3 regions of the Citricoccus alkalitolerans genome follow, and region 3 is predicted to be linked to each of the others. Evidence: riboswitches for the same ligand, from Rfam matches in the RefSeq annotation. Region 3 holds a riboswitch; each other region holds the start of a gene.
The links. A riboswitch is a leader RNA that binds a small molecule or an ion and turns the genes downstream of it on or off. The one in region 3 is predicted to bind S-adenosylmethionine.
Positions count from the first base shown of each region.

Region 1 (5,282 bases), 210 kb from region 3:
ACATGAACTGCGTGGGCCACCAGTCCCCGGGGCTGTGGCGCCACCCGGAGGACCGCTCCAGTGACTACAACTCGATCGGCTACTGGACGCATCTGGCCCAGGTCGCCGAACGAGGTCGCTTCGACGGACTGTTCATCGCCGACGTGCTTGGCACCTATGACGTGTACGGCGGCTCTAACGAGGCCACTCTCACCGCCGGTACCCAGGTGCCGGTCAACGACCCCATGCTGCTCGTCAGCGCCATGGCCGCGGTGACCGAACACCTCGGTTTCGGCATTACCGCAGGAACTGCCTACGAGCATCCCTATCCCTTCGCGCGCCGGCTGGCCACTTTGGACCATCTCACGGGCGGGCGGGTCGGTTGGAACGTCGTCACCGGCTACCTGCCTTCGGCTGCTCGCAACATGGGCAGCCAGGACCAGCTGGCCCATGACGAGCGCTACGACCACGCAGACGAATACCTCGAGGTTGTCTACAAGCTGCTGGAGGGTTCCTGGGACGAGGACGCCGTGGTCCGGGACCGGGACGGTTGCGTCTACACGGACCCGGCCAAGGTGCACGAGATCGGCCACCAGGGAACCTACTTCTCGGTGCCGGGCATCGCTCTGACCGAGCCAAGCCCCCAGCGCACCCCGGTGGTCTACCAAGCCGGCACATCGCCGCGCGGCCTGGCCTTCGCCGGGCAAAACGCCGAATGCGCCTTCGTCTCCGCCCCCAGCCGGGACAAGCTGGCCCAGGCCGTGAGCAGGATCCGTGCTGCTGCCGTGGAGGCCGGCCGTGACGCGAAGGACATCAGGATCTTCAACCTTGCCACCGTCATCACCGGTCCGGACGAGGTGGCGGCCCGTGCCAAGCACGCCGACTACCTCCGTTACGTGGACCATCGTGGTGCCCTCGCGCTGTTGTCCGGTTGGATGGGCATCGACTTCTCGCAGTACGACCTGGACGATGTGATCGGTCAGGACGTGCAGACCAACGCAGTGCAGTCTGCCGTGGAGACCTTCCGCTCGGGCGGTGGCCACGCCTCCGCGGACGGGGAGCCCTGGAGCATCCGGCGACTTGCCGAATGGGTCGGCATCGGGGGCTTCGGGCCGGTGTTCATTGGCTCCGGTGCGCAGGTCGCTGACCAGCTGCAGGATTGGGCCGCGGAGACGGACGTTGACGGCTTCAATCTCGCCTACGCGGTCTCCCCGGGAAGCTTCGAGGACGTCGTGGAGCACGTGGTCCCCGAGCTCCAGGCCCGCGGTGCCTATCCTTCCGAGTACGAGTCCGGCACCCTGCGACACAAGCTGTTCGGCCGCGGGGATCGGCTGGCGGAGAACCACCGAGGCGCCGGCTTCCGGCTGGCATCGGCCGGTACCCGGGACGGGGGCGCGCTGTGATCGAGATCCGCGATCTGCACCAGGCCTACACCGGACGTGGGGGGTCCGTCGAGGTGCTCAAAGGCATCGACCTGACCGTGCCGGAAGGCTCCATCACCGCCGTGGTCGGGCCCTCCGGGGCTGGCAAGACGACCCTCTCGCACTGCATCTCCCTGTTGGAAAAGCCCACCCAGGGCGAGATTCTGGTGGATGGCAGCGACCTGTCCCGGCTCCGGGGCCGCCAGCTGCGCTCCGCCCGCCGTGCCATCGGCACAATCTTCCAGCACTCCGCCCTGCTGCGCCGCATCACCGTGGCCGAGAACGTCGCCCTCCCGCTGCGCAACCTCGGGGTGGTCCACCACGAGATGCAGGACCGTGTGGCCGAGATGCTTGACCGCGTCGGATTGCTGCACAAGGCCGACTCCTACCCCGGTCAGCTCTCCGGCGGCCAGAAGCAACGAGTAGGCATCGCCCGGGCCTTGGCCCTGCGGCCGCGGATCCTGCTCTCGGACGAGTCCACCTCCGGCCTGGACCCGGACACCACGGCACAGATCCTGTCCCTGCTGGCCGACCTGCGCACCGACCTAGGCTTGTCCATCATCCTCATCACCCATGAAATGGACGTGGTCCGGAACGTCGCCGACCAGGTGGCCTCCCTGTCCCACGGCCGGCTCGCGGAGTATGGCTCTCTGCCGTCCCTCGTCGCGGACCAGGACTCCACCGTCGGCGGGCAACTATTGCCGATCGCCGCGTTGCCGCTTCCGGCTGGCTTCGATACCTTCCTGGACCTCGCCTATCAGGACGGGGACGTGGACCCCGAATGGTTCACCCGAGTGGCGGTTGATCACCAGATCCGCCTGGCCCTGCTCGGTGGAACCATCGAGGCGCGCGGCGCGACCGCACTGGGCCGCGCCGTCGTCGGGGTCCGCGGCGAGCAGGCCCAGCGCGCCATCGGCGCCCTGAACGGGCTCGGGCTCAGTGCCCGACTGAGGAGCGACGTCGACCGGTCCGGTCCCACCGGGACCGCCATCTCGGCTGCCAGTCCAGACCCCACCGGACCGCCGCCGTCGGGCGCCACTCCGATCCCGGCCGGCGCGACGGCGGGGGCGACGGCATGAGTGCGACCGCGGATACCTCCCAGCCCCTGCTCTCCGATACCCCGCTGTCCGAGCTGCCTGCCCTGTTGCTGCCGGCCTACGGGGAGACCTGGGCCATGGTCGGCATCGTCATGATGCTAGTCGTCCTGATCGGGGGTGCCACCGGCGTGCTGCTGTACAACACGAGCCCGCGCGGGCTATTCCCCCAGGACCGGGCCTACGGGCTGCTCAGCTGGGCGGTCAACATGGGTCGGTCTCTGCCGTTCCTCGTGCTGATGGCGGCCATCATCCCGCTGACCCGGTGGATTACCGGCACCACCCTGGGCATCGCCGCGGCCGTCGTGCCCATGACGATCGCCGGCATCCCGTTCTTCGCCCGGTTGGTCCAGAACACCCTGAACGACCTGCCGCGGGAGAACATGGCCGTCGGTCTCGTGACGGGGTCATCCCCAGCACAGATCATCCGTCAGACGCAACTGCGCGAGGCCCTGCCCGGTCTGGCCTCCGCCATCACCCTGAACACTATCTCGATGATCGAATACTCGGCCATCGCCGGGACCATCGGCGCGGGCGGTATCGGCTTCCTGGCCGTGACCTACGGTTACCAGCGCTTCGACATGACCGTCATGCTCGGCACGATCGTCCTGCTCATCATCACCGTCCAGCTCGTCCAGTTCGTCGGCGACCGGATCGCCCGTTCACTGACCCGGCCCTGAGTGGCCCCGCACCCTGTTGAAGGACCTCATATGAACTCCGAGAAGAAGACTCCGGCGACCACCGGGAAGAAGGTGACGGCTGGACACGATCACGGCTTCACCCTGCGAAAGTCATTCACCGTGCTGCCCTGGTCGCTGGCGGCCATCGCTACCGTCGCTGCCCTGGTCCTGGGTCTCGTGGTGATTCAGCAATCCAACAGGCCGGCTGTGGCCGCCGGTGAAGAGGCCGAAATCACGAGGCCGCTGACAGTGCACTATGAACCGGCCATGGCCGGAGAAGAGAGCTTGGTGGAGTTCGTGGCTGAGGAGATCGCGCCCGACTACGGCGTCGAGATCGAGGCCGTGGGCATCGCGGATGGAGTCCAGGCCAATCGGTCCGTGGCCGAGGGCCAGATTGACGCCACGATCTTCGAGCACCAGTGGTACATGAAGCAGGTGGCGGAGGGTAACGACCTCGATCTGTCCACCACGGTGGAGATCTACCAGTGGGCCTTCGGCCTGTACTCCACCCGATACGACAGCGTGGAGGACTTGCCGGACGGCGCCACCGTGGCCGTGCCCACAGACCTGGCCAACCAGGGCCAGGCGCTATGGCTGTTGGAGCGCGAGGGCTTCATCGGGCTGGACCCGGACATTGAACCGCGCACCGCCCAGCTCAAAGACGTGGTGGAGAACCCGCGCCGTCTCGACTTCACCGAGATCGACCTGTTGTCCATGGCCCGGACTCTGGACTCGGTAGACGCCGCCCTCGGCTACACCAACCTCTTTGACGCCGGCAAGATCGGCCGGGACAAGGGCATCCTGTTCCCGGACCCGCCCCGGACCTACGCCGCCTGGCTGATCGTGGGGACCGAGTTCAAGGACACCCCGGAAACCCGCAAGCTCGTCGAGGTCTTTTCCGATCCCCGGTTCGAGGAGTACCTGGAGACGACGGACAACCCGCTGGTCGCCGGCGTCTTGACCCCCGTCTCTGAACAATAGGCAACGCCCACCTCGCAGCATGACCCCGTGGGGTCAGGAGTAACCACGGTTCTCTGACCTCACCGCATACCTCGCATTGGACCCGGGCCGTCGCCGAGTGGTCTGATGGAGGGGACCACCATCCAGAGCGGCTGAGAGATCTGGCTCGTCGACGCCGCAGCAACCCGCCCGTCAGGGGCCAGGGTGCTACCGCCAGGACCGATGGAGCTTTCACATGACGTCCGTGTCGTCCCGCTACACCGCACTGTCCGACCGTTTCGCCCCCGCCTTCGCGGAAGTGGCGCAGGGGGAGGTGCCCCGGGAGGCCGGCCGCCACCTGCCCTTCGCGGCCTTCGAACAGCTCCGGGAGCAAGGCTTGGGCGCCCTCAGCGTCCCGGAGACTGCCGGCGGAGCGGGGGCGAGCCAGGAGGACGCCTTCCGGCTGCTGATGGACCTCGCCGCGGTGGACGCCAATACCGCCCACCTGCTGCGCAGCCACCTCAGCTTCGTCCAGCATGTGCTGGTCCAGCCCGACCGCACCGTCCGTGATCGCTGGCTGCGGCGTGTGGTCGAGGGGGAGGTGGCCGGCAGCGCCCTGTCCGAGGGACGCGACGCACCGCTCGGCGGGCTCGGAACCACCGTGACCCAGGACGAGGCGGGGCAGTTGCTGATCAGCGGCAACAAGTTCTACACCACCGGCAGCATCTTCTCCACGTGGGCCCTGGCCACCGTCCGGCTGGACCCCAGCGTCTCCCGTGCCCTCCGACGCAAGGTCCTGTCCCGCGGCACCGGATCTCGGCGCGCCGCATCCCAGGGTCCAACATCCCTGGGCACGACGCCGGCCGCGGCCTTGGGCGGTCGGGGCGGCTCCCAGCGGGCCGACGTCGCGCTGGCCGTGGTGCGGGTGCGGCAACCGAGGATCACCGTGAAGGACGACTGGGACGGCTTCGGACAGCGTCTCACCGGGACGGGGACCATGGTGTTCCGCGGTGCCGGTGTGGAGGAGCTGCTGACGCTGCCGTCCGCCGACGGTCCGGTCCCGCTGCACCACGAGTCCACCCTGATGGCGTTGCTGGCGGGCATCGGACGGGCCGCGCTGCGTGACGGCGTGGAACAGACCCGGCGGCGGAGACGCTCGCCGAACACCG
Region 1 is NZ_BAAALH010000002.1:915,651-920,932, forward strand. Features, by position in the region: gene ABD134_RS10070 (LLM class flavin-dependent oxidoreductase) at 1-1,382, shown strand, start outside; gene ABD134_RS10075 (methionine ABC transporter ATP-binding protein) at 1,379-2,479, shown strand; gene ABD134_RS10080 (methionine ABC transporter permease) at 2,476-3,174, shown strand; gene ABD134_RS10085 (MetQ/NlpA family ABC transporter substrate-binding protein) at 3,205-4,155, shown strand; SAM riboswitch class I at 4,271-4,363, shown strand; gene ABD134_RS10090 (acyl-CoA dehydrogenase family protein) at 4,370-5,282, shown strand, end outside.
Region 1: another riboswitch for S-adenosylmethionine. It lies ahead of ABD134_RS10090 (acyl-CoA dehydrogenase family protein); the one in region 3 lies ahead of ABD134_RS11030 (flavin reductase family protein).

Region 2 (4,722 bases), 210 kb from region 3:
GGTCCGGCAGGTCCGGGAGCATCCAGTGCTTCCGTCCGTCCACGTCGGCGGAGAGCAGGTCCGGTTGGAGGTCTTCCAGTGCCGCCCGAGCCTGAGTCTTGCCGATCTTGGACCACCAGCAGAAGTCCTCCACGGTGGCCGGGCCGTGGGAGCGCAGGTAGCGCAGCAGCAGGTCGCGAACCCCGTCCTCCCGGTCTCGCCCTGGACCGGGCAGCCGCTCTGGCGTGGCCCCCGGCGCCCGTACTGCGGAGCCGATCCACTCCGTGGCCAGCACGATGCGTTGTTCCCGCCCCTCGGTGGGGCCGAAACACAGCACCCCGCGCAGGGCGAGGAAGAAGATCAGGTGGTATCCGCGCCCCTCGTTCACAGGCAGTCCCTCCTGGGTGAATCGTTCCAGCAGTCCGGAGCGGGTCAGTCCCGGACCGGACAGGGTCTGGAGTGCTACCGCCTCGGCCCGTTCGAGTACGCCCGTGTCCAGACCGAGCTCCTGGCGGCGCCGTTCGCTCGCCTTCAATGTCTGGGCCGCGGTGAGGTCCAGAATCCAGCCGAGGTCCTCGGCCGCCACGGCGAACAGGGTGCCACGCATCGGCCAGGACCGGACGATGCGCCCCGCGTCATAGGCCTCGCGGACCGCCGCGGTGGACCGGCCCACACTGCGCAGGGCCAGGGACACAGTGGAACCCGGGTAGTCCTGGCCCTGGGTGCACGTCAGCCATCGCGCCGCCTCGACGGCAGTGGCCAGCGGCTCGACCAGCCCCTGGGAGATCAACCGCATCCGTGCCACCTGTTCGGAGCTGAGAATCATCATGTCCCCTCCTTCGCTGGGGACAGTGTGCCACGGCGTCCGGACAGCAGCGCCGCTCCGCACCGGGCTCGACGCCATGCCTGAGGAAAAGCTGTGAATCCCCCGGCGCCAGGCTGTGCACCGATTGACCTGACTCCGCCCGCGGTGAAGACTCGGGGCATACCCGAGCGGTCACCCCGCCACGGGCAGACGCCACAAAGGAGACGACATGAAACGATTGATCACCCTCGGCATCGGCGCGGCCCTCGGATATCTCCTGGGCAGCCGCGAAGGACGCAAGAACCTCGACAAGTTCGCCAAGAACGCGCAGAGCTTCTGGAATGACCCGAAGACTCAGGACCAGGTGCAGAAGGCGACCCAGAAGGCCACCACCGCCGTGAAGGACCAGGCACCCGCGATGGCGGACAAGGCCGCCGGCCTGGCGGACAAGGCCACGGATGCCCTGAAGGACAAGGCACCCGGGCTGTCCGAGAAGGCCAACAGCGCCGCCCACACCATGGCTGACAAGGGTTCCTCCGCGGCTCAGAACCTGGCTGACAAGGCCTCCTCCGCCGCGGACAGGTCCGCCGGCAAGCACGCCTCCGGTGACACATCCGTCACCAAGGACTCCAGCACCCCGGCCACCGGTTCCGATGCGAATGCCTCGAGCGGGGACACCAACGTCAAGGACGCCTCCGGCGACGTGCTCTCCGATCCGTCGCAGTCCCTCGAGACCGAGGGCGGCGGACCGGACCGCTACTGATCCGGCACCGTCCCACCACGCACCGGAACCCCGGCCCCCGCTTCAGGGGGCCGGGGTTCCTGCATACCCGGTTGCCGCCACGGTCTCACGTGCCCTCACGGTTGAGTCTGGAGGGATTCACTCCAGGGGACACCCAGGGCGTGAATCCCTCCAGGCTCAACGGGCCGGGGCGGGGCTGACCGTCGGCCCGACGCCGGCCCCCGCACCTCTCAGACAGCGGCGCGGTTCCGCAGGGCGAAGGACGAGCCGTAGTGGTTCTGCGGCAGGTGGTCTCCGCGCCCGAAGAGCTTGTGGCGCATGGTGCCCTCGGCGTACTCGGTCTTGTAGCGGCCGAGTTGCTGCAGTTCGGGGACCACGTACTCGACGACATCCTCGAAGGTGCCGGGGGTGATGTGGTAGGCGAGGTTGAAACCGTCCACATCGGTCTCGTCCTGGATGCGCGCCAGTTCCCGGGCCACGGTCGCACCGGAGCCGACGATGACGGGGCCGAAGCCGCCCACGCCGACCCATTCGGCCAGTCTGCGCACGGTCCACACGGACCCGGCGTCACCCGAGGCCTTCTGGAAGGTCTCCACGGTGGACTGAATGGCGTTGGACTTGACGTCCCCGATCGGCTCGTCGAGCTCGAACTCGGCCAGGTTGATACCCATCCAGCCGGACATCAGGACCAGTCCGCCCTCCACGTCGATGTACTGCGTCAGTTCCTCGTACTTGGCGCGCGCCTCCTCGTCGGTGGCGCCCGTGACGATGGTCTGCATGGACATGATGCGGATGTCGTAGGGATCGCGGCCGGCCTCGACCGCCCCCTGGCGGATCTTGGCGGCAGTGCCCTTGATCATCTCGTCGGTGGGTGAGTTGATGAACACGGCCTCGGCGTGCTTTCCGGCGAAGGCTCGACCGCGCGTGGAGGCGCCGGCCTGGTAGATCACCGGGGTGCGCTGCGGGCTGGGCTCGGTGAAGGCGATGCCGGGGGTCTTGAAGTAGGTGCCCTCGTGCTCGATCCGGTGGACCTTGGACGGGTCGATGAAGACCCCGGACTCCTTGTCGTTGACGACCGCGTCGTCCTCCCAGGAGCCTTCGAGGAGCTTGTAGACCACGTCGAGGTATTCGTCCGCGTGGTTGTACCGCTCGTCGTGCTCCATCTGGTCTTCCTGGCCCATGTTGATGGCGGCGGAGGGCAGGTAGCCGGTCACCACGTTCCAGCCCACGCGGCCCTCGGTCAGGTGGTCTAGGGTGGCCAGGCGGCGGGCGAACGGGTAGGGGTGCTCGTAGGCGGTGCCGGCGGTGACCCCGAAGGTCAGATTCTTGGTGACAGCGGCCATCGGCGGGACCACGAGCATCGGGTCGTTGACCGGCACCTGCGTGCCGGCCTTGAGGGTGGCCTCGTCGGAGGAGTTGTAGACGTCATAGGGCCCGAGCACGTCGGCGATGAAGAGGCCATCGAACAGGCCCTGTTCCAGGGTCTGGGCCAATCCCGTCCAGTAGCCCAGGGTGTTGTAGTCGCGGGCGCGGTCTTCGGGGTGGCGCCACAGGCCGGGTGACTGGTGGGCCACACAGTTCATGTCGAAGGCGTTGAAGAGGATCTCACGCTTGCCGGCGGCGGTGGTGGGCACGCCCTCGGGGAGATGGCTCGTTCCATGGACGTTCTCGTTGCTGGGGACAGACACGGTGATGCTCCTTCCATCGGTCCTGGCGGTAGCACCTGTCCGGTTGCCCGGTGGTTGCTGCGGCGTCATCGAGCCAGATCTCTCGGCCGCTCTGGATGGGTACCCATCGATTGCACCACACCTCCGGGCGCGACCCCAACCGAGGTTCACGCGGAGTCACCCAGCCCTTCCGCTGTGAGGCAGAGATGAGTACCCATCTCTGCCCTCACACCGGGATGGCGGCCTTCTGTCAGCTCGAGGCGAGGACCACGATCGGATCCGTGGTCGGTGCCTCGGACCCTCCGGCCGGTTCCACCGTGACGGCGAGCGCGGCATCCGCCGGCACGTCCTGCATCCGCACGAGGGCGAGGCCGTCCTGGACCTCCAACAGGCCAGCCGGCTGGGGAGCCGTCTCACCCTGGATCGTCCACATCTGATAGTCGCGGCCCTCCGCCGGTTCCGGCAGTCCCCGCGCGGCCAGCACGGTCTCACCGGACGGGGCCCGGGCCACTTCGATCTCGCCTCCGCCGGTCACCGGGGATTCCAGCCGCTCGGCCCCGTCCACCTGCAGGATCTGCTCGATCGCCGTGAGCTGATCGCCCTCGGTCACTCCACCCGTGGGAGCCCACGGCTGGCTCACCACCACGGCCACGGCGACGGCGGCAGCCGCGGCGGCCGAGACCGCCCCCACCCACCAGCGGCGCGCGGCCGGCCGGCGTCGGGCACGGTGACTGTCCAGATCAGAGATGCCGGCTCGCTCGGCGCCAGCACTGGAGCCGGCTGCTCCGTGGGCCGCCAGGGGCGAGGCGTCGCCGTCCGCAGCGGACCGGGCGCCCTGCTCGGGCCCTGCCACGGCCGAGAGGACACGGTCCCGCAGATCGGCGGGAGGCTCAGCCGGTGTGCTCACCGCCAGGCGGGCGACGGTGCTGTTGAGGGCATCGGCCCGGGCGCGGAGCTCGGGGTCTGAGCGGAGCCGCTGCTCGATGGCGCGGCGCTCGCCCTCGTCCACGGCATCCAGGGCCCAGGCGGCGAGCAACTCGGCGTCGATCACGTTCCCGTTCTTGTTCTCGTTTCCGTTCGTCATGCTCCCACCCCCAAACAGTCCTGTAGTCGTTGGAGCGCACTGCGCATCCGGGATTTCACGGTGGCCAGTTTGGCCCCGAGTCGTTCAGCGACCTGCCGGTAGGTCAGTCCGCCGTAGTAGGCCTGCGTCACGGCCTCGTACTCCAGACCAGTCAGCGTGCCGAGGCATTCCGTCACGCGGTCCCGGTCCTCCGCTGATTCCACGGCCTCCGCAACGTCGTCCCGGTCCCGTTCGAACCCGGCCACCCCGGCCCGTTCCTCCCGGTCCCGACCGGACTGGGTGGACCGGATGAGGTCGACGGCCCGACGGTGCGTGATCGAGCAGACCCAGCCGACCACTGATCCGCGGGCCGGGTCGAAGCGCTCTGCAGAGCGCCACACATCCACGAGGGCCTCCTGTGTCACGTCGGCCGCGAGGTCGGCGTCACGCACGATCTTCTGTGCCA
Region 2 is NZ_BAAALH010000002.1:921,767-926,488, reverse strand. Features, by position in the region: gene ABD134_RS10115 (winged helix DNA-binding domain-containing protein) at 1-808, opposite strand, end outside; gene ABD134_RS10110 (hypothetical protein) at 1,014-1,547, shown strand; gene ABD134_RS10105 (LLM class flavin-dependent oxidoreductase) at 1,757-3,160, opposite strand; SAM riboswitch class I at 3,225-3,316, opposite strand; gene ABD134_RS10100 (anti-sigma factor) at 3,444-4,277, opposite strand; gene sigK (ECF RNA polymerase sigma factor SigK) at 4,274-4,722, opposite strand, start outside.
Region 2: another riboswitch for S-adenosylmethionine. It lies ahead of ABD134_RS10105 (LLM class flavin-dependent oxidoreductase); the one in region 3 lies ahead of ABD134_RS11030 (flavin reductase family protein).

Region 3 (18,163 bases):
CATTGGGTGGAGAAGTCGAGGGTCATCTGCGGATAGTCGTTGGTCACCACGGCGCCGGTGGGGATGTCCACGATCGCGGGCACGGTGATGCCGCGCGGGTAGCCGGGGAAGCGCTGGAAGTAGTTCTCCTGGAGGCGCTCGGTGCCCAGGACGGGATCCTTGCCGCCGGGATCCAGGTCGAAGGTCCAGGACCGCTCATCATGGGTGGGGCCCGGAGTGCCGAGGGAGAGGACGTCCTCCAGGCCCAGGAGGCGGCGCACGATGATGGCGCGATTAGCCCACGGGCAGGCCCGGGCGGCCACCAGGCGGTAGCGGCCTGGTTCCACCGGCCACGCCTCGGCGCCGTCGGTCAGTCCGCCGCGCGCCCGGCCGATCTTGTCCCCGGCGACCCGCGGAGCGGCCAGTGCGGCGGCCGGATCAGCGACGATCCGGTCCTGGATGTAGTTGGTGTCCCGGGTGAATTCCTGCCCGGCCATCACGTAGCTGCCCTGTCGGTTCTCGTTCTGGTCCATACACTGAGCCTATGGCCTCCACCTCACCGCTCCCAGCACCCCTGCCGGAGCAGCCGCCGGCATCCACACCCCCGCTCGCGGACTCGCACCTGACGGCGTCCGTGCTGGCGGACAACCCCTCGGGCATGACACTGGAGGGCACCAACACCTATCTGGTCGGGGATCCTGATGCCGAGACCGTGGTCGTGGTGGACCCAGGTCCGGTGGAGGGCGCCGAGCAGCACCTGGAGGCCGTGCTCGAGGCCGCCGGCGGCCGCCGGGTCGAGTTGATCCTCGTGACCCATCACCATGGTGACCACACCGGCGCCGTGGACCTCTTCGCCGCGCGGACCGGAGCCCCGGTGCGCGGCGGTTCCCCCGACTGGTCGCGCGGCGCGGCACCCCTGGTGCCGGGCGAGCGGATCCCGGCGGCCGGCGTCGTGATCACCGCCTGGCACACGCCCGGTCACACCTCGGATTCCTTCTCGTTCGCCCTGCCCGACGACGGCGCGGCCGGCTCGGTACTGACCGGGGACACGGTGCTGGGCCGGGGAACGACGGTGATCGACCACCCGGACGGCACGCTCGCGGACTACCTTCGTTCGCTGGAGACCCTGATCGCCCTCGGGGACGCCACGGTGCTGCCGGCCCACGGTCCGGTCCTGCCGTCCATGGCCCAGGTTGGGACGATCTACCGCAACCACCGCCAGCAGCGCCTGGACCAGGCCCGTCAGGCCCTGGGCTCCCTGGATGAGGGACAGCGGAACGCCTCCTCGATCGACGAGCTCGCCCGGCTGCTCTCCCACACCGTGTACCCGGACATCGACGAACGCGTGCGACCCGCCGCCGTCAAGTCCCTGTCCGCCCAGTTGGCCTATCTGGAGGAGGCATCTGACGAGGGCTGACATCGGCCGCTGCCGAGAGTTTCCAGACTGTGACCTCCCGCGCCGCCAAGCTGCCCTCATTCGGGGTGCACGCGCGAATATCATGGGAGGCGGAGGGTCCAGCTCCTCCATCCCCCACCTCCCGAGTACTTTTCGGCAGTCGGACGACAGTCATGAAGCAAGGCGGACCACGTGGCAGAACAACTCGATGAACGCGCACTCCAGCAGGACGAACTCGTCCCGCCCGGAACCTCGTCCCGGGGCACGGGCCAGACGATCCTGATCACCGGCGCCACCGCCGGGCTCGGGGCGGAATTCGCCCGGCAACTCGCCGGCCAGGGCCACCACCTCGTGATCACGTCCCGCAACCCGCTCCAGCTGGTTGCCAAGGCCCAGGGCCTCGAGGCCCAGTACGGCATCAGCGTGGAGACCCTCACCACGGACCTGTCCACCGCGGAAGGCGTCGAGGTGGTGGCCGCACGGTTGCGCCAGCGTGAGCAGCCCATCACCATGCTCGTGAACAATGCCGGTTCCGGCCTGGCCACCGAGTTCCACGAGAGCGAGCCGGAGGACGAACTGGCGATGCTCAAGCTGCTGGTCGAGGCGCCGATGCTGCTCTCCCACTCCGCCATCCAGGCCTTCCTCGCCCGAGGTGGCGGCCGGATCATCAACGTGTCCTCCGTAGCCGGCTTCCTCCCGGAGGGCAGCTACGGCGCCGCGAAGGCCTGGTCCATCAGCTTCAGTCGATGGGCCAACACCCGCTACAAGCCTGACGGTGTGACCATCACGGCACTGTGCCCGGGTCCGGTGCGGACCGAGTTCCACACCCGGGCCGGCATCGACACCTCGAAGAAGCCCAAGTGGGCATGGATGGACGCCGAGGACGTGGTCCGTGAGGGCCTGACCGCTGCCGCCGAGGGCAGGAGTGTGTGCATCCCCTCCCGCCGGTATCGTTCCCTCATGACGGCCGCCCGCTTCAGCCCCGACTCCGTGGTGGAGTGGTTCAGCCGGATCGAGCCCAAGGCGGGAAAATAGCCCCGGATGACGAGAGGAGTACCGACCATGACCATTCTCGTCGGTTACACGGCCAGCAAGGAATCGAAGGCGGCCCTCGAGGAGGCCATCCGGATCGCCCGGTCGACCCAGGAGAACCTGCTCGTGGTCAACGCGGGACCCGGCGGAGAGCACAAGCACGACTCCATGGTCACCGAGGACCAACAGCTGGAATTGCAGACCCTCCTGGACTCCACCGGCCTGTCCGCCGAGTTCCGCCAGTACGCCCGTGGCCGCTCGACGGTGGACGAGATCAAGGACGTGGCGGACGAGGTCCAGCCCTCCGTCGTGGTGATCGGCCTCAAGCGCCGTGGCACCTTCGGCCGGTTCGTCATGGGTTCCGTCTCGGACGGTCTGCTCAAGGAGCTCGACCAGCCCGTGCTCTGTGTCAAGGAGAACCCCGCCAAGCCCTCCGGCATGGTCCGCGGTGAGCCGTCCCAGGACATCACCGCCGCCCCGGAGCCGCGGGCCCTCGAGGAGGCCCCGGACATCGCCGAAGCCCCGGACGGCCCCGACACCGCCAGGACGGACACCGGCCCGCGCCACTAGCCAGGCGGTTCGATCAAGGCCACGCCGCGGGCCAGGGCCACCGACTATCGGGCCGACACCATGGTCAGCGGCGATGGCGCCGACGTGCAGCGGCTGCGCACCGTGGTGGCCCTATAGCCGCGGGCTCTCATCACCGCGTTCCGCGCCCTCGGCGTCAACACCTTCAGCGGGATCAGCCTCGGGATCAACAGCCTCTGGGTCAGCGGCTTCGGCGGCCTTCTCCTTGCGTTCAGCGAAGGCGGCCTCGCCCGGGCCGGCGAACTCGCGGTTTCGTTCCACCGCGGTGATGGAGCCGGTGAACACCGTGGAATCGTCGCTGGACCGGGTCAGAGGAGTGGAGCCCGTGACGGCCGCGGTGGCTCCGGTGGTTGGCTGCTGGCCCGTGACTGGATTGACCTGCGGCAGTCGGCTGGTCGGGGTCCGCGGATGGAACGCGGAAGCATCATCCGCCGCTCCACCGGACCCGCCGCCGTCGTGATCCTGTTCCGCCGGCACCCCCGTGCCCGTCTCGACTGCGCCGGAACTGGACCCGGGTTCGGCGCCGACGGGCGCCAGGGAAGGCGCGTGCGCGGGCATCTCGGCGAAGCGCTGCGCGTAGATCGCCTCGGGATGCTCGCTGCGCAGGAAGTTGACGAGGTCCTCCCGGACGAGGCAGCGCAGGTCCCACAGGTCGCCGGCATTGCGGGCGGAGACCGCCACCCAGAGCTTCACGGTGCCACCCAGGGCCTCGCTCACCTGGATGGTGCTGTCCTTGCCGTCCCACAGTTCGGTGGACCCCAGCAGTGCCTTGAGGCGTTCCCGGGTGGCGTCCACCGGAACCCGCCAATCCACGTCGATCTCCACCGTCCCGGACAGGGCGGACCCGGTGCGGGTCCAGTTCTCGAACGGGGTGGTGGTGAAGTGACTGGAGGGGTAGATCACCCGGCGGCCGTCCCAGATCTTGACCACCACGTAGGACAGGGTGATGTCCTCGATGGTGCCGTAGACCCCATCCGCGGTCACCACGTCTCCCACGCGGATCGCATCGGTGAACGCCAGCTGGATGCCGGCGAACACGTTGGTCAGGGTGGACTGCACGGCGAGGCCGGCCACCACGGAGATCACGCCGGCCGAGGCCAGCAGGCCGGCACCCACGGCGCGGACCTGCGGGATGGTCAGCAGGACGATGGACACGGCGATGACAATGACGGCGGCCTGGATCACGCGCCGCAGCAACACGGTCTGGGTGCGGATCTTGCGGTCTCGGCGGTCGTCCACCCCTTCCGAGGCGTACTTGCCGAGCAACCGCTCCTCGACGATCCGCACCACGCGCAGCGCGAGCCAGGCGAGGGAGCCGATGATGCCGGCCATCAGCAGGAAGTTCGCGCCACTGAACCACGCATACGTGGAAGCGGTGAGTCCGAGCGCGATCCGTACGGCCAGCAGCACGGCGGCGACCGCCACCGGGACCCGGCATCGGGCAACCTGATTGCGCAGCTGCGGCTTGCGGCGCAGCAGGGCGCTGACCAGCAGCCAGGCAACCACCAGCACGGCCAGCGCGAACGCCACGGAGATCGCCACGGTGGAGAGCATCCCCCAGAACGGTCCGAGCGAGTCGACGGCCCCTTCGGCCCCCTCGCGCACGCTGTCCTGCACGTTCTCCGGGGATCCGCTCGGCTCGGCGCTCGGCTCGGAGTCCAGCCCCGCCCCGGAGGCGAGGATGGTGGCGGGCGGGGCGGTGAACAGATCGGTGAAGAAGGACGAACTCGGCATGGCCCCAGTCTGTCATCTGGTTCTCAGTCGTTGCTGAACGGGGGGAGAATGGACACTGGACCACCGGAACCAGCCGATCCCTCGGAATCACAGGAGCCATCCCATGCTTGCCACCACGGACCTGCGCGGCCGCACCTACGATCCCGCCACGGTGCTCCCCCGCGCCGAGATCGACGTGGCCGCCGCCGTGCCGACAGTGATGCCCATCCTGGACCGGGTGCGCACCGAGGGGTCCCGAGCCGTGCTGGATCTGGGCGAGCAGTTCGACGGGATCCGGCCGCCGTCGTTGGCGGTGCCGGCCGAGAAGCTCACCGAGGCGCTCGAGTCGCTGGACCCAGAGGTCCGCACCGCCCTCGAGGAGTCCATCGACCGCGCCCGCAAGGTGCATGCCGCCCAGGTCCCCGCGGGGTCCGAGGTGGAGCTCGGGGAGGGGGCCGTCGTCGAGAACCGCTGGGTCCCGGTGAACCGGGTGGGCCTCTACGTCCCGGGCGGCCGTGCCGTCTACCCCTCCTCCGTGGTGATGAATGTGGTCCCGGCCCAGGCCGCCGGCGTCGCCTCGCTCGCGGTCGCCTCCCCGCCGCAGAAGGACTTCGGAGGCCTGCCGCACCCAGTCATCCTCGCGGCCTGCGCCCTGCTCGGCGTGGACGAGGTCTACGCCGCGGGCGGCGCCCAGGCGGTGGCCATGTTCGCCTACGGGGTGGCGGACGACGACGGCACTCGCGTGTGTGCCCCCGTGGACATGGTCACGGGGCCGGGCAACATCTTCGTGGCCGCCGCCAAGCGCGCCCTGCTCGGCACCATCGGCATCGACGCGGAGGCCGGGCCGACCGAGATCGCCGTGCTGGCGGACGGCACCGCCGATGCCCGGTGGGTGGCCGCTGACCTCATCAGCCAGGCCGAGCACGACCCCATGGCGGGCTCGGTGCTCATCACCACGTCACCCGAGCTGGCCCGCGACGTGGCGGCCGAGATCGAGCGGCAGGTTCCGGGCAGCCTCCACGAGCAGCAGATCCGTCAGGCCCTGGGCGGCCCGCAATCCGGGATCCTGCTGGTGGGAACCCTGGGCGAGGCGCTGGCCGTGGCGGATGCCTATGCCGCCGAGCACCTCGAGGTCCACACCGTGAACCCCCTGCAGACGGCTCGCCGGGTGACCAACGCCGGCGCCGTGTTCGTGGGACCGCACTCGCCCGTGCCGTTGGGCGACTATTCCTCCGGGTCCAACCACGTGCTGCCCACCGGTGGTTCCGCCCGCTACTCCTCCGGCTTGAACACGGTGAGCTTCCTGCGCCTGCAGCAACTCATCCGCTACACGGAGACGGGGTTGAAGGAACTGGACACCAAGATCGCCGCCCTGTCCACGGCGGAGGGGCTGCCGGCCCACGGTGAGGCCGTCTCCCTGCGCTTCCGCTGACCTGCTTCTCCACGGCCGCCGCACCCCCGGGATGGGAGGCGGGTGCGGGCGAGCGGCGATGGTCACGGGGGTTCATAGTCCGAGAAACCCTTTGACCGTTCCGGACGTCCGTCGTTAGTCTGGAACCCAGAATCACGAGTTCCCGCTGTTACAGCCCTGGCTTGCGGGACGGCAACCCTCTTCACGCAGTAGTGGGGTGCTCCAGGTGAGGATTCGGCCTACCGGATGCCCCGGCAGGCAAGTACCGCGTTTCTGCTGGTGCCGATCGGGAGCCTCCCGTGGCGTGCCGCCGTGCAGATGCGCCTTCGGACGGAGGACCCACCATGACCGCCCTGGCTACCCACGAGCTGCAGCAGACCACCAACCTCGGCAGTGACCTCGATCGAGACCTGTCCGTTCAGACCCTTCGCTCGGCCTTCTCCCACTTCCCCTCCGGCGTGGCCGCGCTTGCCGGAGTCGCCAACGGCGTGAAGGAGGGCCTCGTGGCCTCGTCCTTCACCGTCGGGGTGTCCCTGGAGCCCGCCCTGGTCTCTTTCGCCGTCCAGAACACCTCCCGCACCTGGCCCCGGCTGAAGCGGGCCGAGCGGATCGGGATCTCCATCCTCGGCGAGGACCACACCGATGTCTGCCGTCAGTTGGCCTCCAAGGAGGGGGACCGTTTCGCCGGACTGGACATCCGGTCCACGGATGAGGGCGCGATCTTCCTGGACGGCGCCGCCCTGTGGCTGGACACCACCGTCTACTCCGAGCTGCCTGCCGGTGACCACACCATGGTCCTGCTGGAGGTGCACGGCGTGCACGATCACTCCGCAGAGCACGAGCCGATCGTGTTCCACCGCTCGGCTTTCCGCAACCTGCGCACCGCCGAGGGCAACCAGTAGCCCTGTTCCTCGTTTTGCGGGCAGAGAAGAGTACTGTTCTCTGCCCGCAAAGTGTTCCTCGGGGCCGGCACCCGGTCCGGAGGTAGGATTTCCGGCATGCCTTCCGCTACCCCGTCCGCGCGGCGTCCCGGCTCGGGCGCAGGCGCGGGCACGACGCCGGCCGGCCCGGTCCGCCTGGATGCCTGGCTCTGGGGCGTACGCATGTATAAGACCCGTTCGGCCGCCACCACCGCGTGCCGGGCCGGTCACGTCCGCCTCAACGGGCAGCCGGCCAAGGCTGCCCAACCGGTCAAGCCGGGCGACACCATCCGGTTGCGTCTGCCGGGCCGCGAGCGGATCCTGGAGGTCACCGGCCTGGTAGCCAAGCGGGTCGGAGCTCCCGAGGCAGTCCGGCACTACCTCGACCACTCCCCCGAGCCCGTGCCCCGGGAACTGCTGGCCGTGCCCCATCGAGACCGGGGCGCAGGCCGGCCCACCAAGCGAGACCGGCGCCAGCTGGACCGCCTCCGTGGCCGTGACGCCCCAGAACCCGGTATTGACCGTCTTGACCGCGGCCTCGATCTCGAATGACGTCCGGGACCGCGGCGACTGACTCAGGTGAACACCGGGAAAAGAATGCGCACCGAGGAAATTGAGGGCTTCAGTTCCGCGGCATCTCCCGTATTATGTGTCTCAGAAGTAGTAGTAGCAGTAAGTCCGTCACCACTGCGGACCGGTTGGCCCTCTGGCCGCTCGGGGCGTTGTAGGAAGCGGTTTCGCACACGCCGCTTCGCCCCCGTCGGAAGACCGATGGGTTTACAACCTCAGGAAAGGGCCCATCATGGCTACCGGTACCGTCAAGTGGTTCAACGCAGAGAAGGGCTACGGCTTCATCTCCCCGGACGATCAGTCCGCTGACATCTTCGTTCACTTCTCCGCCATCGAGGGCAATGGCTTCCGCGAACTGCAGGAAGACCAGAAGGTCGAGTTCGAGTCCCAGCAGGGCCCCAAGGGCATGCAGGCTGCGGCAGTCCGCCCGCTCTGATCGAGTACGCCTGAACCCTTCAGGCAGCAGAATGGTCACCATCCCCTCGGGGACGGTGGCCATTTTGCTATGACCAACGCGCCATGTCAGCGCACCACTTCACCGGAATCCGGTCTAGGGTACAACCATGAAATTTCGTTACCTGGGCCACAGCGGGCTCAAGATCTCAGAGATCATCTACGGCAACTGGCTCACCCACGGCTCCCAGGTCGAGAACGAGACGGCCCATGCCTGTGTGAAGGAGGCCCTGGCACAGGGCATCACCAGTTTTGACACGGCGGACACCTACGCGAACACCAAGGCCGAGAGCGTCCTGGGTGAGGCGCTGAAGAACGAACGCCGCGAGTCCCTTGAGGTGTTCACCAAGGTCTATTGGCCCACCGGCCCCAAGGGCCACAATGACACCGGCCTCTCCCGCAAACACATCATGGAGTCCATCAACGGATCCCTGCAGCGCCTGGACATGGACTACGTGGACCTCTACCAGGCCCACCGCTTCGACGTGGAGACCCCGCTGGAGGAGACCATGCAGGCATTCGCGGACATCGTCCGCGCCGGCAAGGCCCTCTACATCGGCGTCTCCGAATGGCCGGCGGACAAGATCCGCGAGGCCCACGCCATGGCCGCCCAGCTCGGATTCCAGCTCATCTCCAGCCAGCCCCAGTACTCCATGCTGTGGCGCGTCATCGAAGCCGAGGTCGTCCCGGCCTGCGAGGACCTCGGACTGTCCCAGATCGTCTGGTCCCCCATGGCCGGTGGCATCCTCACCGGAAAGTATCTGCCCGGCCAGCAGGCTCCGGAAGGATCCCGCGGTGCGGATGAGAAGGGCGGAGCGCGTTCGATGGCCAGCAAGATGACGGACGAGGTCCTCACCGCCGTCCAGAAGCTGCGCCCGATCGCGGACGGGCTCGGCGCCACCATGGGCCAGCTCGCCATCGCCTGGGTACTGTCCAACCCCAACGTCGCCGGCGCTCTGGTCGGAGCCTCCCGCCCCGAGCAGATCGTCGAGAACGTCAAAGCCCTGGACCTCACCCTGGACCAGGCGACCCTCGGAGCCATCGACGCGGCCATCGGCCATGTCGTCACGGATGACCCCTCACTCGTGTCCGTCCCGGAAGGCCGCCCCGCCTGACCTCGTAGTGGCATGACCCACGCAGACTGTGACACTTCCGTGATGTGGACATCCGCAAAGATCACGGTATGATCACAGTCAGCCGGTGTTGCCCGTTCTGCTCGACGGGGCGGGCAACACGGGGTCAGATGCCAACCGACGGGGGCCGGAGCATGACCACCAGGGTAGGACGCTCTCCTGACCACGCCTCCACGAGTCGAGCACTCCCGCTCCTCGGACGCTCCGTGGCCACCACCGCGGGCATCCTCATGGTGCTGGCCGGCCTGGTCGGAACCGCCCGGGCCAGCCCGATGCCCTCGCCCAGCGACTCCCTGGGTCCCACACAGTCTGCGACCCCGGCCCCCTCGCCGCCCGGGTCCTCGTCTTCCCCGTCTCCCTCCCCCTCCCCCGGTGGCAATCAGCCTCCCGAGATCGACTGTCCCGGTCTCGTCACCCAAACCGGAGACACCGAGTCCGTGCGTATACATGTCCTCGACCCGGACGGGGACACCGTCACCCTGAGCGCGGGGACATCCTGGCTCGGCGGCGAGGCCTCGGTCGAGGGTCACGTGGTGACGTACACGGCTCCCACCGACACCCATGGCAACGACGGCCTCACCGTCACCGCGGACGATGGCCGGGGCGGTACATCAGAGTGCGAGATCTCGATCCTGGTGCAGGCCGGGCCGAGCCCCACTCCGACCCCCACTCCCACGCCCACCCCGACGGGCCCGAGTCCCACGCCTGATCCCACGACGTCCGCCCCGCAGCCCAGCCCGGAGCCGACTGGCGGGTCGGACACCCCGAGCCGGGCTCCGACGTCGGCCCCCACGGCCGGCCCATCTCAGAACCCGACCACGCCAGGCGGCTCGACCCCGACCACCGGTGCGCCCGCCCCAGCACCCGGCCTCGGCAACAGCCAAGGCGGCAACGGAGGTGGCGGGACCGGCGGCGAGGGTTCCGGGCCGAGTGGATCTGCTCCCGGCGATGCGGGCGGCAACGGTGGCCCGGACGGCCAGACACCGGATACCACCGGATCGCCCTCCGCAACGGCGCCCGAGACGCCGAGCGCACAGAAGCTCAGCAACATCATCAGGGACACCACCCTTGCCTGCCCGGCCCAGGTCGTGGCGGATGCCGAGAGGCTCGTCGAGGGCCTCTCCGCCGGCATGACGTCACACCCCGGTGGCGGGAACTTCCCCAGCGGTGATGCCAGCGAGGGCACTGACAGTGCGGAGTCCGTGGCCGCTGCCGAGCGGACTGCTCACACCGGGTCCACTCCGTGGCTGTTCGCCGGGGTGGGCTTCATGATGATCGTCCTCACTGCCCTGGCCCTGGCAGCCCTGCCCCGCGACGGCCGTCGGCACTAGACTGACCGGACGATGCGGCCGTTCGGACGGATTGTCCCTCGGAGGGCCGCCCGAGATTCAGGAGGTTCGAGTTGGCCCGCTACGAAGACGATCTGGAACAGCAATTCATCGAAGAACCCGAGAACGACCTGGAGCAGCCCGCTGACGGCCGCGACGGGACCACGGACCACGGCTCCTCTGATGACCCGGATTCACTGGATGCGATCGACCCGCTGCGCCGGGACACCTTCCTGCTGGACGGAGACGAGGACTACAACGGCGTCCCGGACTATCAGGAGGGCAGTTCCGACGACTCCGGCGGCGCGGCCGAGCCGGATGAGGACTCCGAGTGGGCCGGCTGGGATGACGAGGAGGACGAGGAAGGCTCAGACGTCACAGTCTAGAACCTTTCGACTCGGCTCCTGTTGGCGCTCCTATTGGTGCTCCTGCTAGCGCTTCCGGCCGGAGACCAGTCGCTCCGTGCCGGAAGCGGCCAGGATCAGGCAGGCGCACCAGATGCCACCGGCAGGCCCGAGGGGTGCGGCGGCCAGGCCGGCCACCACCGGCATTGCCACCTGTCCCACACGGTTGCCGACCAGCCGGAACGCCAATGCGGGCCCGCGCCAGGTCGGTGGCACCGCCTGGGACACCAAGGACATGGTCAGCGGCTGCCCGATGCCGAGGGCGAAGCCGCCGACGGCCATGAGCACCACCGCCAGCCAGACGGCATGCCATCCTTCCAATGCCGGTGGCACGAATCCCAAGGCCACGGCAGATGCCAACAGGGACACGAGCACCAGGTGGTGCCGCTCCCACCGACCGGACATCCAGGGCAACACGATCCTGGACAGGAACGAGGCTCCCCCGCGGACCGCCAGGAGGATGCCGACCCAGAACGGTGAGACCCCGGCCGCTTCGCCGACCAGCGGCATGAACGCCGTGAGGATGTCCAGCATCGCCAACAGGGCCAGGGACGCCATCATGTGCGAGGGGATCCCGGGGACCCGCCAGATCGCCAGCATCGTGGGCTTTCCCGGGCCTGCAGCACCCGCAGCACCCGCACCCAAGGCAGTCTCGGTGGCCGACGCCGGCCCCGCCGGCCCGCTGTTCCCGTCCCCCAATCCATGGGGCCGGTCCCCGGGCTCCTCCGTGGGCTCCGCGGGCAGGCGCCGGGAGCGGCGGCCCCCGTCAGCCCGCATGAGGTACATCACCGGCACGGCGAGCAAAGAACAGACCGCACCGAGCCACAGCGCCCCGTCGATGCGCCCGTCGAACTCCGCACTGTGGCTGGCTTCGCCGAGAGTGGCGTTGCCGAGGATCAACCCCGAGATCAACGGTCCGGACATCTGTCCCACGGAGAAGGCGGCAGTGAACCACCCGAACGCCGCGTCCATGTTCTCCGGGGCGGCTCGCCGGCCGATCACGGTCTGGCCCGCAATGGTGAACAGCAGATGGCCCATGCCGAGCACCGCCGAGGACACCATCAGCACGGCGATGGTGGAGCCGAAGGCCAAGCCGACGCCGCCCAGCCCCAGCACCAACGCCCCGAGGGCGATCATGCCGCGCAGGGTGGGCAGCCGGCTACTGAGCCGTCCCAGGGACATCGCGAACACCAACGGGAGGATGGCATAGGCAGCGGTGGCCAAGCCGACCGTCGCCTCGCCGGCGCCCAGGGCCAACAGCTTGTAGCTGGTGACGGGCCGCAACAGGTTCAGGGCGGTCTGCGTGAGGACGGCTGCGGCGATCATGACCCAGAGCCAGGTCAGGTTTCCGCGGTTTGCCATGATCTCCAGAGTAGTCCTCACTCCACTCCGGTCCGGCCTCCTGGCCCCGGACTAGAATGACGACGGCCCTGCCCTCGCCGGGCCCCTCCCCCCACACCTTGGAAAGCCGGTCCCTTTCGTGTCCTCCGCATCCAGCGTCCCGCAGCCCCCGCGGCTGTTGTGGAGCCGGAATTTCGTCCTGGCCGCCGTGACCAACTTGTTCTTGGCCATGGTGTTCTACCTGCTGGTGACGGCGATGGCCCTCTACGCTGTGAACGAGTTCCAGGCGACGGACATGCTGTCCGGCCTGGCGGTCAGCGCCTTCGTACTGGGCGCCGTGGTGTCCCGCCTGGTCACCGGCCAGGCCATGGAGATCATCGGGCGCAAGAGGGTCCTCGTCGCGAGCCTGGCGCTCTTCCTCGTCGCCTCGGCCCTGTACCTGATGGCCGATGACCTTGGCCTGTTGATCACCGTCCGCCTGATCCACGGGCTGGCGTTCGGCGGCGCCAGCACGGTGTTGGCCACCGCGGTCCAGGGGATGATCCCGCCGCGGCGCCGCAGTGAGGGCACCGGTTGGTTCGGCACGTCCACCACGGTGGGCACCGCCTTGGGACCGTTGCTGGCCTTCCAGCTCACGGATAGGTTCGGCTTCGACTCACTGTTCTACCTGTGCACGGCCTTCTCGGTCTGCGGCCTGGTGGCCGGCTTGGTGGTGCGCCTGCCGCGGGCCCAACATCACCAGCAGGGCCAGCAGAACCAGCAGAAAAGCCTCCGACCGCGATTCTCCCTGCGTGGGGTGATCTCACTGCCGGCCCTGCCGGTGTCCCTCGTGATGCTCATGGCCGGCCTGGCATACTCCGGGGTGCTGGCCTTCCTCAACGGCTATGCCCAGGAACAGGGCATCAGTTCCACGATTGCCAGTGCCTACTTCATGGTCTACGCCATGGTCCTCGTCCTCTCGCGCTTCGTGGTGGGGACCATGCAGGACCGGTACGGCGACAACTCCGTGATGTTCCCCCTGCTGACATGTCTCGTGAGCGGCATGGCGGTGCTGGCCCTCTGGCCGGCCAACGGCGGTTTCCTGGTGGCGGCCGCCTTGTGCGCCCTGGGCTTCGGGGCCCTGCTGACCTCGCTGCAGTCGGTGGCGGCCACCGTGGTGCCGCCCTTCCAGATCGGGGTGGCCACCTCCACGTACTTCCTGATGCTGGACATCGGCACCGGCCTGGGCCCGGTGGTGTTGGGCGCGCTGTTGCCGGCCACCGGGTTCTCCGGGATGTACCTGCTGCTGTCCGGGTTCCTCGTGCTGGCCATGGTGGTCTACTGGTTCGCCCACGGCCGCCGCCGTGCCGGCGGCGCAACAGCACCGAGCATGCCGCGGTGATGAGGGGCGCCACGAGGGCCGCGAAGATTCCCCACCTCGCCTCTGATACATCAGTAGTGCGTGGTCAAGCCGCCGAATGACTCTTCAGTCCCGGCGGGTAGTGCGGACCATGGCCACTGCCAGGCCGAACAGGATGGCATAGGCCACGCCGACCAGCACCCAGCCGAGCACGAATCCACCGGTCAGCTCCACGATCGCGCCCATCCCCACGGGGCCTACGGCGAAGCCCGCGTACATGCCCATGGTCGTGGTCCCGCTGGCCGCACCGATCCGGGTGGCGTCCACGGACTGCATGGTCCCCGCGTTGACGACCACGTTGGTGCCCAGCACTGTCAACCCGTGCAGGACGACCCCGGCCCAGAACAGGGCGGGCAGGTCCCACAGGGATGAGGTGACCATGCAGGCCATGCCGAGCAGGGCGCCGGAGGAGATCAGCAGCAGCAGCGTGCCCGGCCGGCGCCCGGCACCCAGGGCACGGCCCCAGTAGATGCGGCTGGCCACGCCCACCACGCCGGAGAGCCCGGCGGCGAACCCGCCGATGAGCAGACTGTAGCCGTGGTCCCGCACCGCGAAGAGCGGCAGGTACACGTTGGTGGCCTGGGTGCCCATGCCGGAGAAGAAGGCGACGGCGGCGAACAGCCAGACCTGGACCGGCAGGGAGGCCGTCGAACCGGATCGCCGCCGCCGGAACCGATCAGCGAGGACCGCCCGGACTGCCGCCCAGTCAGTGGGGTCTTCCGGTGGGATGTGGCGCAGCGACCACCACAGCAGCACCAGCACCCCCACGGCGGCGGCGAGCGCTGCACCGGACCAGCCGGCCCAGAGGGCCGCGGCCGGGAAGAGCAGACCGGCCACCAACTGGCTGGCCTGGACCCCGGACTGTTTGACCCCGATCCACCCGGACCGCTTGACGGCGGGCACGGACGAGTAGATGACGCGGTTGGTGGTCGGGTTGGCGATCACCTGGGCCGGCCCGACGAGGATGCACGCCACGATCAAGGTCCAGTACTGCGGGCCGAGGGCCGAGATCAGCAGCGCCAGCACGGTGCCGCCGTAGTTGAAGACCAGCTGGCTGCGGATGCTGAGGACGTCAGCGAGCCGCCCGATCACCATGGAGGAGACGGCGGCGCTGACGAACAACACCGTCACGAGGAGGCCGAACTGGCCGGCCGAGACGCCGAGTTCCTGGATCAACAGGTCCGAGGTCGCCGAGAGCCCGTAGTTGAGCAGCGGGCCCACGCCCATGGCGATGAGCAGGACGGTCAACAGCGCCGCGCCGGCCTTCGGCACCTCCGGTTGCGGTGCCGGCGTTGACTGGCTCAATCCATCCCTCGATTCCCTAGGGCCGTGGAGAACTCCGCGGCGGCCTGCTGGAGTTGGTCGATGAGGACCGACAGCCCGGCGTCTGGCAGCCGCTCCGTGGGGGCCACGACGGCCAGACCGGCCACGGTGCGGCCAGTGACATCCCGCAGTGGCACGGCGACGGCGGAGATCCCCTCCGTGCTCTCGCCACGGGACACCGCGTAGCCGGCCTGTCGGATTCTAGCCAGCATCCCCGCCAGGTCCGGCACGGTGTCCACGGTGTGGTCCGTCAACTTCTTCAGACCACCACCGAACATGCCGGCGACGTCGGCCGGGGCCAGATCTGCCAGCATCACCCGCCCTCCGGCCGTGCCGTACGCCGGCATCCGGGCGCCGATACGAGGAGAAGCACGGAGAACGTGGGCAGACTCGATGCCGTCGACGAACTCGACCTCGGAGCGGACCAGCACGGACAGGGAGACCGACTCCCCCGTGGCGGAGGCCAGGGACTCCATGGGGCGGTGCGCGGCCCGCCGGATCTCCCGGTTCTCCATCCCGCCACCGGCCAGGGAGAGCAGGGCGGCACCCGGCCGGTAGACGCGGCTGTAAGGGTCCTGGACCACATAGCCCCGCGAGGCCAGCGTGCCCAGGAGGCGGTGGGCGCTGGATGGGGCGATGCCGAGGTCCTCGGCGATCTCCCGCACGCGGACGCCGCCCTCAGCCATGACGCGATCCACCACTGTCAGCGCGTGGATCACCGACCTGATCTCCGTCATGGCATCCCTCGCCCTTCCGTGAAAGTTGTTCTTTACAGCAGAACATTTGGTCTAATCGTTCCGCCTGTCGCTATTGAATCCTACGCTTCTGGAAAGACCGGAGTCGCTACCCACCGCAACCTGTACAGCCACACCAGTACGAATGAGGAGTCCGATGAGAACCACCGCGAGGACATGGACGAGCACCCGGCGTCGTAGCCGCTGGCTGGCACCACTGCTGGCAGCACCCCTGCTGCTGACCGCCTGCGGCGATGGCGGCACCTCAGGCCAGGGGTCCGGTACCGGAACAGGGTCACCCACGGACGGCGCCGCTACAGGAACGGGTGGGGCGGCAGGCACCACGGAGGTCCGGGTGGCGGACACCGCCGGCATGCCCTCGGCCTTCCTCCAGTACGGGGTGAACGAGGGCTACTTCGAGGCGGAAGGCCTGGACGTCACAGTCGACGTGAGCATCGGTGGCGCCGCAGCCGTGCCTGCCGTGGTCAATGGAGAGACCCAGTTCGCCGGCTCCAACACCGTCAGTGCCATCCTGGCCGCCAGCAAGGGCCTCCCCATCACCATCGTGGCCGCCGGCACACGCACCATGGAGGCTCCTGAGGAGGACTTCGCCCGCATCGTGGCGTCCACCTCCAGCGGTGTCGAGGACGTCGAAGACCTGGAAGGCGCCACCATTGCGGTCAACACGCTGGAGAACATCAACGACGTGGTCATCATGACGCTGATGGAGGACGCCGGCGCGGACCGCACCCAGGTCAAGTTCGCCGAGATGGGCTTCTCAGACATGCTCCCGGCCCTGGCCAACGGGCAGGTCGACGCAGCGCTGCTGATCGAACCGTTCGTCACCATGGCCGTGGACCAGGGCGCCACGGAGGTCGCCAGCCCCTACGCCGAGTCCCGTCCGAACATGATGGTGGGCACCTACATGACCTCCGAGGAGTATGCCGCAGAGAACCCGGAGACGGTGGAGGCGTTCCAGCGGGGCCTCAGCGCCACCGGACAGGCCATCGCCGAGGATCCGGACGCCTTCCGTGAAGCCCTGCCCGAGGTCACCACGATCGAGCCCGACCTCGCCGGCCAGATCCACCTGCCCGCCTGGGATGCCTCGGTGGACCTGGAGACCCTGCAGTTCCTCAACGAGCGCATGGTCCGGTACGGACTGATCGACGAGGAGATCAACGTCGAGGACATCGTCACCGCGCCCACAGACTGAGCCACCCCGTCCATCCCGCCTGAGAGACCCGAGAGACCCGAGAGACCTGAGGACCACAGCACATGACCAGTGACACGACTGCCAGCCCCGCACCCCGCCCCTACCGGCGCATCGCCACGGAGGAGGCCTGGGCCCCGCCGGAGATGTTCGACATGTTCCGGGAGATCCTCGGCGACCACCCTGAGGACGATCCGGGGTTCATGAGCCTCATGGGCTACTACGTCCTCAATGACGGAGAGCGCCCGCGCTTCATCCGCGAGCGCATGACGGACACCGAGGGGGTGCGCCTGAAGGACATGGACGCCGCCGGCATCGATCATCAGATCCTGTCACTGACGGCTCCGGGCACCAACCCGTTGCCGGCGGCGCAGGCGACCGAACTGGCCCGGCTGTCCAATGACCAGCTCGGCGAGATCGTCCGGAACCGGCCCGACCGCTTCTCCGCGCTGGCCGCCGTGCCCTTCTCCGCGGCCGACGCCGGCGCCTCTGAGCTCGAGCGGGCCGTCACGCGGCTGGGCCTGAAGGGCGCCATCCTGAACTCGCATGTGCGGGACCGGTACACGGACACAGATGAATTCCTGCCCTTCTATGAGGCCGCCGAGGCACTCGGGGTGCCGGTCTACCTGCATCCCAATGCCCCCTCGGCCAGTCTGTTCAAACCCCTGCATGACCGCGGCCTGGACGGCTCGATGTACGGGTTCGGAGTGGAGACCGGCCTGCATCTGATGCGACTGGTGGTCTCCGGGGTGTTCGAGCGCTTCCCGAACCTGACCATGGTGGTCGGCCACCTCGGTGAGGCCGTACCGTTCTGGCTGAACCGGATCGACTACATGTACGGCAAGCAGGTGGCCACGGGACGCTATCCGCACGTGAAGCCCCTGCCGTTGAAGCCCTCCGAGTACATCCGCCGCAACGTCTGGATCACCACCAGCGGCATGCCCTGGCAGGACGAGGTGATGTTCGTCCGCACGATGGTCGGTGCGGACCGGGTCATGTACGCGATGGACTACCCGTACCAGTACGAGCCGTCCGAGGTGGACCTGCAGGACGACCTGCCGATCTCGGCGGAGGAGAAGTTCGAATTCTTCGAGGGCATCGCCACCCGGGTGTTCAACCTCGAGTTCTGACCCACCCACGCTTGCAGTCGACGTGGAGTGGGCATCTTCACCCGGCGCCCACTCCAACTCGACTGAGAGGAGGGCGGATCAGGAACTGAGCCGGGAGCG
Region 3 is NZ_BAAALH010000002.1:1,121,010-1,139,172, reverse strand. Features, by position in the region: gene ABD134_RS11060 (glutathione S-transferase family protein) at 1-512, opposite strand, end outside; gene ABD134_RS11055 (MBL fold metallo-hydrolase) at 524-1,396, shown strand; gene ABD134_RS11050 (SDR family NAD(P)-dependent oxidoreductase) at 1,568-2,410, shown strand; gene ABD134_RS11045 (universal stress protein) at 2,438-2,977, shown strand; gene ABD134_RS11040 (mechanosensitive ion channel family protein) at 3,089-4,729, opposite strand; gene hisD (histidinol dehydrogenase) at 4,833-6,140, shown strand; SAM riboswitch class IV at 6,271-6,390, shown strand; gene ABD134_RS11030 (flavin reductase family protein) at 6,464-7,021, shown strand; gene ABD134_RS11025 (RNA-binding S4 domain-containing protein) at 7,118-7,591, shown strand; gene ABD134_RS11020 (cold-shock protein) at 7,842-8,045, shown strand; gene ABD134_RS11015 (aldo/keto reductase family protein) at 8,173-9,177, shown strand; gene ABD134_RS11010 (Ig-like domain-containing protein) at 9,402-10,526, shown strand; gene ABD134_RS11005 (hypothetical protein) at 10,598-10,909, shown strand; gene ABD134_RS11000 (MFS transporter) at 10,955-12,289, opposite strand; gene ABD134_RS10995 (MFS transporter) at 12,408-13,649, shown strand; gene ABD134_RS10990 (MFS transporter) at 13,734-14,972, opposite strand; gene ABD134_RS10985 (IclR family transcriptional regulator) at 14,969-15,727, opposite strand; gene ABD134_RS10980 (ABC transporter substrate-binding protein) at 15,882-16,937, shown strand; gene ABD134_RS10975 (amidohydrolase family protein) at 17,000-18,064, shown strand; gene ABD134_RS10970 (amidohydrolase) at 18,143-18,163, opposite strand, start outside.